Regions from separate parts of the Pseudomonas serboccidentalis genome, predicted to be linked through region 2. Evidence: predicted binding sites of a transcription regulator. Region 2 holds the regulator's gene; each other region holds the start of a gene.
The links. The regulator FliA, encoded in region 2, starts transcription of late flagellar genes. The targets are predictions, from matches to a motif close to CTAAAGTTTNNNNNNNNNNNGCCGNTAA.
Positions count from the first base shown of each region.

Region 1 (2,200 bases), 760 kb from region 2:
TTCCAGGGGCGTGGTCAGCACCTTTGGTGGCTGCGGACTATCATCCGCGCTTAGGGCGTTTGGCACGTTTTCTCAATCTCCAGACAAAATTTGACTACGACTAGCCAGCATTTTGCCAGCATGTTTCGCGGGTTGATAGTGCAGGCACATCGAATGGCTCACGCCTGGCTGAGCGTACGCGGCTTGGTAGGTTTGGCGAACGTGCCGGAGGCGTCATACAGCGCTGGAGGCTCGCCCCCGGTGAGGATTTTCAGCTGATTGGCCGTGGCGGCCTGCTGAATCTGGATCGACTGACCGTTTTTGACGTTGGCCGCCTGGCACTGGGCAATCAGGTCGGTCAGCACATCGCTCTGCGACAGCAACTGGTCGCCAATGCTCGAGTGGCTGGCCAGTTGCTCCAGGCCCTGACGGTCGAGCGGCAGGTTGAGGCTGGCAAGGATTTCGCTGCGCTTGCGGCCATGCTGTTCAAGCAGAATGATCAATGCCTGTTTGCGCGCCAGAATATCTTCCAGCAGAGGCATGTCGCGACCGTGCAAGGCGAGGGACTCGGTTTGCAGTAACTCCAGCAATTGTTGAGCTGGAGCAAAGTCGTCGGTGATCAGTTGCAATAAATTAGTGTCGTGCATGGCTGGCCTTGGGTTCTAAGCGTCCAAAAGCCTGGCGCCGGCAAAAGCCTAGCGCTGGGCTTCGAAGTTGAGCAGTTTGCTGGCTACACGGTTGCTGTCGACTTTGTAGCTGCCATCGGCAATCGCTGCTTTCAACTCGGCCACGCGGGCTTTGTCGACGGCAGGCTGATCGCGCAGCTTGTCAGTGACCTTCTGCAACTGTTGAGCCTCATTGCTGAGGTGTACCGATTCCCCGCTTTTTGCGGTACTGGCCGTTTCGGCCGGGGTATTCAGCGGCGCGGAGGTGCCGGTTTCGGCGGTTTCCTTGGCGTTGCTGGTACGTGTACTGCCCGTAAGTGACGAGGAGCTGTTCAAACGGCTGAAATCGATGACCATGTTAAAAACCTCTGGGAATTTGGACGCTTGCCATGTTTTCGGCCATTCCCTGAAAAACTTTAGGCTCACTTTGCAATGAGCTGCATGTGCCGAAGCGTGTCCTGCTGCGGCACAGTTTAGGGAAGCGTCGGGGCGCGCGCCAGTTTTCTGCGTGAGCGTTTTACATGGCCACTTCCACTTGGCCCGGCGCAACGACTTGCGCCTTGATGACCCGGTTGGAATTGAGGTTTTTCACCCGAATCTGTTCTTTCAGACCGCCATTGGCCAGGGCTTCACCGGGCATACGCACGGCGAGCGTACCGCTGCGGGCGATGATGACCACCTGATCACCCTTGCGCACCACTTCCGCCTGTTCCAGATGCACCAGGGTAATGACCTGATCGGCGACCGTTGGTCGGGTTAATTTCTGCCCGATGGCGTCATCCACCGACGTCAGGAAGCCCTGATTGATCTGGCTGACGTCGCGTTCACGCAGGGTCACGTCCTGCGGCCCGATAATCCCGGCGCGTTTGAGGGGCCGGGTGGTGGTGACAATCTCGCGAAACAGGCGGACTTGAGCGGGCACGAACACCGTCCACGGCGAGCTTCCCTCGCACCGGACCTTGACCGTTACCCGGCCCAGCGGACGTGCCGGGCTCTCCAGCGACGCTGTCAATTCCTTGTCGCACATAGGCATGCGCATACGTGGGTCGAGCTGGTTGACCTCGATTTCGTAGCGGCCTTCCGTTTGACTGGTAGCCAGATAGTCTTCTACGGTGAACTCAAGAAAGCCCTGAGTGACGCCGATAAGCATGTCAGGCAAGGTAACCGTATCGGCACCGGCAGGGCTGCCAGCGAAAAACAAGCAGACGGCGGACGTCGCGCACAGCGCTTTGCGGGTGCGGGAGGTCAGGCGTCGAAAAAATGTCGTTTGAGCGTTCATACGAGTTAAAAAGCAAGCGCCGTGCCGTTTAGCAATGAATGTGCGTCGCAACAACACTTGGCGTTGGTGTAGGAGTCTGGGCATGGCTGGTGTAATGGATTCGGTGAACCAGCGCACGCAACTGGTAGGGCAGAATCGCCTGGAGCTGTTGTTGTTCCGTCTCGACGGTCAGCAGCTCTACGGAATCAACGTGTTCAAGGTACGGGAAGTGCTGCAGTGCCCGTCGCTGACGTTGATGCCCAAGTCCAGTCCTGTCGTGTGCGGGGTGGCGAATATT
Region 1 is NZ_CP101655.1:4,917,195-4,919,394, reverse strand. It holds gene NN484_RS22440 (flagellar brake protein) at 1-66, opposite strand, end outside; gene NN484_RS22435 (flagella synthesis protein FlgN) at 159-626, opposite strand; gene flgM (flagellar biosynthesis anti-sigma factor FlgM) at 675-1,001, opposite strand; gene flgA (flagellar basal body P-ring formation chaperone FlgA) at 1,162-1,923, opposite strand; gene NN484_RS22420 (chemotaxis protein CheV) at 2,006-2,200, shown strand, end outside.
Region 1: flgM (flagellar biosynthesis anti-sigma factor FlgM) is a predicted target of FliA. The motif match lies at 1,037-1,064, and genes of this name have one in related genera.

Region 2 (2,200 bases):
TTTCCACCAGATCCATGGTGCGGTTGGCCGCGGCTTCGGTCAGCTTGACCACATAGCCCAGGCGTTCGGTGGCGTCGGTGATTTGCGACACTTCCTCGGCCTGCGGCATGTGCGGATCGATCTGGAAGTTGACGATCGCACTGTGCAGTTCGCGTGTGAGCTTGCCTACTTCCTGATACAGGCCGCGGTCACGGGTCTGATTGAGCTCATGGATCAGTTGCACCGCGTCGCCGAACCTGCCTTTTTCAAGGCTCTCGACCAGTTCGACCGCGTGTTTTTTCAGGGTCGATTCGAAATCGCCCTGTGAAGATTCGTTATGCTCCATAGCTCCCCCGCGCGTTCATCAGCCGATGCGTTCGAAAATCTTCTCGATTTTTTCTTTCAGCGCCTGAGCCGTGAAAGGTTTGACCACGTAGCCGTTCACGCCGGCCTGAGCGGCCTCGATGATCTGCTCGCGCTTGGCTTCTGCCGTCACCATCAGCACCGGCAGGTGCTTGAGTTTTTCATCGGCACGCACGTGGCGCAGCAGGTCGATACCGGTCATGCCCGGCATGTTCCAGTCCGTTACCAGAAAGTCGATGCTTCCGCTGTTGAGCACCGGAATGGCAGTGGTGCCATCGTCGGCCTCGACGGTGTTGGTGAACCCCAGATCACGCAGCAGGTTCTTGATGATCCGCCGCATCGTTGAGAAGTCATCAACGATGAGGATTTTCATGTTCTTGTCCAATTCGACCTCCAAGCAGTCTTAAACGCGCCCAGCACCTGGACGCGCCATTTCAATCAATCCGGCAAAGCACTCGATGACTGTCTGGAGCACAACAGAGCAAGACCGGTGCCGTTCATCACCGCACCAGCCTCGTTCGCAGTGTCCCCACACTGCCTTCAGCGCGCTCGCCACTCCCCCAAACGCCCCCGCAAGCGGGCCGCGCACTGGCTGTGTAACTGGCTGACCCGCGATTCACTGACGCCAAGGACTTCACCGATCTCCTTGAGGTTCAGCTCTTCGTCGTAGTACAGCGCCAACACCAGTCGCTCACGCTCCGGCAAATTGGCAATCGCGTCCGCCAGCGCGGCCTGGAAGCGTTCATCCTCCAGATCGCGTGACGGCTCAAGATGAGCACTGGCGCCATCCTCGTGCAGCCCTTCGTGTTCGCCGTCCTGCAACAGGTCGTCGAAACTGAACAGCCGGCTGCCCAGCGTGTCATTCAAAATCCCGTAGTAATCGTCGAGACTCAATTGGAGTTCGGCCGCAACCTCGTGATCTTTAGCATCACGGCCGGTTTTAGCTTCAATTGAGCGAATTGCGTCGCTGACCATACGGGTGTTGCGGTGAACCGAGCGTGGCGCCCAATCCCCTTTGCGCACTTCATCGAGCATCGCGCCGCGGATTCGAATGCCCGCGTACGTTTCGAAACTGGCGCCTTTGCTGGCGTCATATTTGGTCGAGACTTCAAGCAGGCCGATCATTCCGGCCTGAATCAGATCTTCGACCTGCACACTCGCCGGCAAGCGCGCCAGCAGGTGATAGGCAATGCGCTTGACCAGTGGCGCGTAACGCTCGATCAACTCGTACTGCGCGTCACGTGCCGACTTCTTGTAGTAATTCATACCGCTCGCGGTCATAACACAGGCCCTGCTGTTTGCTGCACGAGGCGCTCGACGAAAAACTCAAGATGACCGCGTGGGTTGGCAGGCAGCGGCCAGGTATCGACCTTCTGCGCGATCGCCTTGAACGCCAGCGCGCACTTGGAACGCGGAAAGGCTTCATAGACCGCTCGCTGTTTCTGCACTGCCTTGCGCACGCTTTCGTCGTACGGCACCGCGCCGACGTATTGTAAGGCGACGTCGAGGAAACGATCCGTGACCTTGGTCAACTTGGCGAACAGGTTGCGCCCTTCCTGCGGGCTCTGCGCCATGTTGGCGAGGACGCGGAAGCGGTTCATGCCGTAGTCGCGGTTGAGCAGTTTGATCAGCGCGTAGGCGTCGGTGATGGAGGTCGGCTCGTCGCAGACCACCAGCAGCACTTCCTGCGCGGCGCGCACAAAACTGACTACCGAGTCACCAATACCCGCAGCGGTATCGATCACCAGCACATCGAGGTTGTCGCCGATGTCGCTGAAGGCCTGAATCAGCCCGGCATGTTGCGCCGGACTCAAGTGAACCATGCTCTGGGTGCCGGAAGCGGCCGGCACGATGCGGA
Region 2 is NZ_CP101655.1:4,154,924-4,157,123, forward strand. It holds gene NN484_RS18980 (protein phosphatase CheZ) at 1-325, opposite strand, end outside; gene NN484_RS18985 (chemotaxis response regulator CheY) at 344-715, opposite strand; gene fliA (RNA polymerase sigma factor FliA) at 883-1,623, opposite strand; gene fleN (flagellar synthesis regulator FleN) at 1,620-2,200, opposite strand, start outside.

Region 3 (2,200 bases), 130 kb from region 2:
ACAGCAGCCACAGCACCAGGAAGAACGCCATCATCGCCGTGGCGAAGTCGGCGAAGGCAATTTTCCACGCCCCGCCGTGATGCCCGCCGGCTATGCGCTTGACGCGCTTGATGATTATCGGCTGATTATTTTCCATGGCTTAACGACCGCGAACGGCTTGTTCCAGCTCGGCAAAGCTTGGACGGTGCGCCGGGTACAGAACCTTGCGCCCGAACTCCACGGCCAGCGATGGCGGCATGCCGGAAGCCGAAGCCACCAGCGAAGCCTTGATGGCCTCGTAAACGTTCAGCTCTTCCTTGGCATCGTGGGCCAGGGAGTGGGCCAACGGACCGAAGAAGCCGTAGGCCGCGAGAATACCGAAGAAGGTACCGACCAATGCCGCACCGACGTGCAGGCCGATGGATTTCTGATCACCTTCACCCAGCGAGGCCATGGTCACCACGATACCCAGTACCGCCGCGACGATACCGAAACCGGGCATGGCGTCGGCGATGCCGTTCACCGCGTGGGACGGGTGCTCGAGGTCTTCCTTGAGGCTATAGAGTTCCATGTCGAACAGGCCTTCCAGCTCATGCGGCGCCATGTTGCCGGAGGACATGATGCGCAGGTAATCGCAGATGAACGCGGTCATGCGTTCGTCTTTGAGCACGGCCGGGTACTTGGCGAAGATTGGGCTCGCGGCGGCGTCTTCGATGTCGCCTTCGATGGCCATCATGCCTTCGCGGCGGCTCTTGTTGAGGATCTCGTAGATCAGGCCCAGCACTTCCAGATAGAACGTGTGGCTGAAACGCGAACTGAACATGCTCAGGGACTTCTTGAGCACGTGCATCGTCATGTAACCGGGGTTGGCCTGCAGGAATGCACCGAGGGCCGCACCACCGATGATCATCACCTCGAAGGGCTGGATCAGGGCGGCAATTTTGCCGTGGGAGAGCACGTATCCGCCGAGCACGCTCGCGAATACGACGATGATGCCGATAATTTTAGCCATAGGTAGAAAGTACTTATTTAAGTCGGGTTCAAGGTCATATTCGGAAGTTAAAAAATCTCTTCTTCTACTTATCGGCAAAACTGCGCCAGACTATAGCCAGTTCAGGCGAAAAGCCAATTTAGCCCATGCCGGGCGCGTCTACAGTCAGTGAAGATCTCGTCCAGACATGGCTAATGAAACGAACGTCCCACATGCAAAACCGACCACCCTCGATGGCTGGGTAAAGTTGCTCGATGGCGTGCGCCTGCCCGTGCCGCAAGAGGCTCACGACAAAGTGTGCCGCGCGATTCGTGACAACCGCAGCTCGCTGCGCGACATCGCCGACCTGATGCAGGACAGCCCGGCACTGGCCTTGAGCGTCATCCGTGAGGCCAATCGTCACACCCATGGCACCATGGCCGCACCGGCGGAAAATCTCGAGGTGGCGATCAACCGTCTGGGCCTGGCGCGCACCGAAGAATTGCTCGCCCGTTTGCCCGTCGAGCCGCAGATGCAGATCCCCAAGGCCCTGCGCCAACTGCAAATGATCAGCCAGCACGCCACGCAACAGGCCAACGGTTTTTTCGCCAGTCGCCTGGCGCGACTGTGGCAGGACATTCATTGGGGCAGCCTGTTGTTTCTCTCGCCGTTATGGCCGCTGGCGCTGACGTATCCCGAGCTGCTCGAAGAGTGGGAGTTGCGGGTTATCCACAAGGGCGAATCGGCCCCGGTGGTCGAGAAGCAATTGTTTGGCGTACGTCTGCTGAAGATCGCCCAGGCACTGGTGCAAATCTGGCACCTGCCGATCTGGGTGCAGCAAGGCTATAAGTTGCTGCTCAGCGAACAGCGCGAACTGGTGAAAGTGCTGCGCATCGCCCGCGACAGCGAACATCCGCTGCGCCAGCAGAATCGCCTTGACGACGATCCGACCTTGCGCCGCTGGCTCAATCAGCCGGCCAATACCGTGCTGCTGGCCAACGGTCTGGCGCTATCGGCGCAACAGGCCTGGGACAGTCCGCACAGCGAACGCTGGCAGTACCTGACCAGCCTTTATCTGCAGATTTCGATGGACGAGGTGCAGCAGCAGTTGCACCAGCAGGCCGCCAACAGTGCGCGCCAGCATGCCATGCCCGATCTGTGGCACCCGGCCGTTTCATTATTGTGGCCGTGGGGCACCCATCGCCTGCCCGCCGGAATGCTCCCGGCGGCCGCGCCGAGTGCCGAGGATCT
Region 3 is NZ_CP101655.1:4,285,515-4,287,714, reverse strand. It holds gene motB (flagellar motor protein MotB) at 1-136, opposite strand, end outside; gene motA (flagellar motor stator protein MotA) at 140-991, opposite strand; gene NN484_RS19565 (HDOD domain-containing protein) at 1,158-2,200, shown strand, end outside.
Region 3: motA (flagellar motor stator protein MotA) is a predicted target of FliA. The motif match lies at 1,060-1,087, and genes of this name have one in related genera.

Region 4 (2,200 bases), 1.2 Mb from region 2:
CTGCGCCAGCAGACGAACTTCGTCGGCCACCACCGCAAAGCCCCGGCCCTGTTCACCGGCGCGCGCCGCTTCAATGGCCGCGTTGAGCGCCAGCAGGTTGGTCTGTTCGGCAATCGAGCGGATCACCTCCAGCACACTGCCGATCTGCGTACTTTCCGCCGCCAGCGTGCGAATGACTTCGACCGCCTGATCAATGGTTCCGGAGAGCTTGTCGATCTGTTGCAGACTGCCGTCGATGTTGATCTGGCCTTGTTGCGCCTGAGCTTCGGCATCGCGCATTTCAGCGGCGGCGTGTTCGGCGTTTTTTGCCACGTCCTGCACGCCGTAGGTCACTTCGTTGATCGCGGTCGCCACCAGTTCCATCTGCTGTGATTGCTGCTGGCTGCGTTGCTGGGCCTGGGTGGCATCGTTGCCCAGTTCGCTGGACGACTGGCCCAGCGCACTGGCCGACACCTGCAAGTCACCGATCACCCGGCGCAATTTGGCGGTAAAGGCGTTGAAGTGATGGGCCAGTTGCGTGACTTCGTCCTGGCCGTGGGTGTCGAGGCTGCGGGTCAGGTCGCTTTCGCCGCTGGCGATGTTGGCCATGGCGTTCACGCTTTCCTGTAACGGGCGCACGATGCTGCGGGCAATCAGGATCACCAGCAGGGCCATGATCAGCGCAATCACCAGACCGATCACCGTGGCCTTGATCACCTGGCCCTGGAATTCGCTCTGCACATCATCGATGTAGATGCCCGAACCGAGCACCCAGCCCCACGGTTCGAACAGTTTGACGTAGGAAGTTTTCGCCACCGGCTCGCTGGCGCCAGGCTTGGGCCAACGGTAATTGACCATGCCCGCACCTTTGCTTTTGGCGATCGCGACCATCTCGTTGAACACCGCAAAACCGTCCGGGTCACGGATGGCCGAGAGGTTCTGGCCTTCCAATTTGGGGTTGGTCGGGTGCATGACCATCACGGGCGTGAGGTCGTTGATCCAGAAGTAATCGTTCTGGTCGTAGCGCAAGCCTCGAATGGCAGTCAACGCCTGTTTCTGCGCGGCGTCGCGGGTGAGGGTGCCAGCGGTTTCCAGGTCGTGGTAGTAGGTCAGCAGGCCGCTGGCCGTCTGCACCACATGCTGGGTTTTCTGCGCCTTGGCGTGGTACAGGTCATCGTGGATCTGCTTGAGCATCAACACGCCCAAGGTCAGCAGCATCACCACTGCCACAATCAAAATGAGCCACAAGCGTCGGCTGATCGACACACTGCGCAAGCTGTTCATAACGCTGTCACTCCGATTTCTTTTTCTTGTAATAAATCAACGCCAGCATCCAATCACGTTTTCGGTGATCGGGCATACGCGACCCAAGTCGTATAACGCCGCAGCACTATTGAGGCCTGTCTGTTAGGATTTCGGCCCCGCGCGTGAAAACCTGAATCAAAGTTGATATTTCACGGAATTTTGACCGTTTCGTGTGGATCCTGTGCGCGCGGAATCGGTACAGCAACAACCAGCTACGCTGAACGCAGTGAACGTTAGAAAAATACTATCGGGGCATGCCGATGTGCATCGCTCTTTGGGGGACTGATGGATCTTTGGACCGCCTTGCAGGCACTGATTCTAGGAGTTGTAGAGGGGCTGACGGAGTTTTTGCCCATTTCCAGTACCGGACACCAGATCATTGTTGCCGACTTGCTCGACTTCGGCGGCGAACGGGCCATGGCGTTCAACATCATTATTCAGCTCGGCGCGATCCTCGCGGTGGTCTGGGAGTTTCGTCGCAAGATCCTCGACGTGGTGATCGGCCTGCCGACCCAGCCGAGTGCGCAGCGCTTTACTGCCAATCTGCTGATCGCGTTTCTGCCGGCAGTGGTGTTGGGGGTGATTTTTGCCGACCTGATCCACCAATACCTGTTCAATCCCATCACCGTTGCAACGGCGCTGGTGGTGGGTGGCGTGATCATGTTGTGGGCCGAACGCCGACAGCACGAAGTACACGCCGAAACAGTGGATGAGATCACCTGGAAAGACGCGCTGAAAGTCGGTTTCGCGCAGTGCCTGGCGATGATTCCCGGCACCTCGCGCTCCGGCTCGACGATCATCGGTGGTCTGCTGTTCGGCCTGTCGCGCAAGACTGCGACCGAGTTCTCGTTCTTCCTGGCCATGCCGACCATGGTCGGGGCGGCGGTGTACTCGGGTTACAAGTATCGCCATCTGT
Region 4 is NZ_CP101655.1:5,404,680-5,406,879, reverse strand. It holds gene NN484_RS24635 (methyl-accepting chemotaxis protein) at 1-1,263, opposite strand, end outside; gene NN484_RS24630 (undecaprenyl-diphosphate phosphatase) at 1,570-2,200, shown strand, end outside.
Region 4: NN484_RS24635 (methyl-accepting chemotaxis protein) is a predicted target of FliA. The motif match lies at 1,392-1,419, and genes of this name have one in related genera.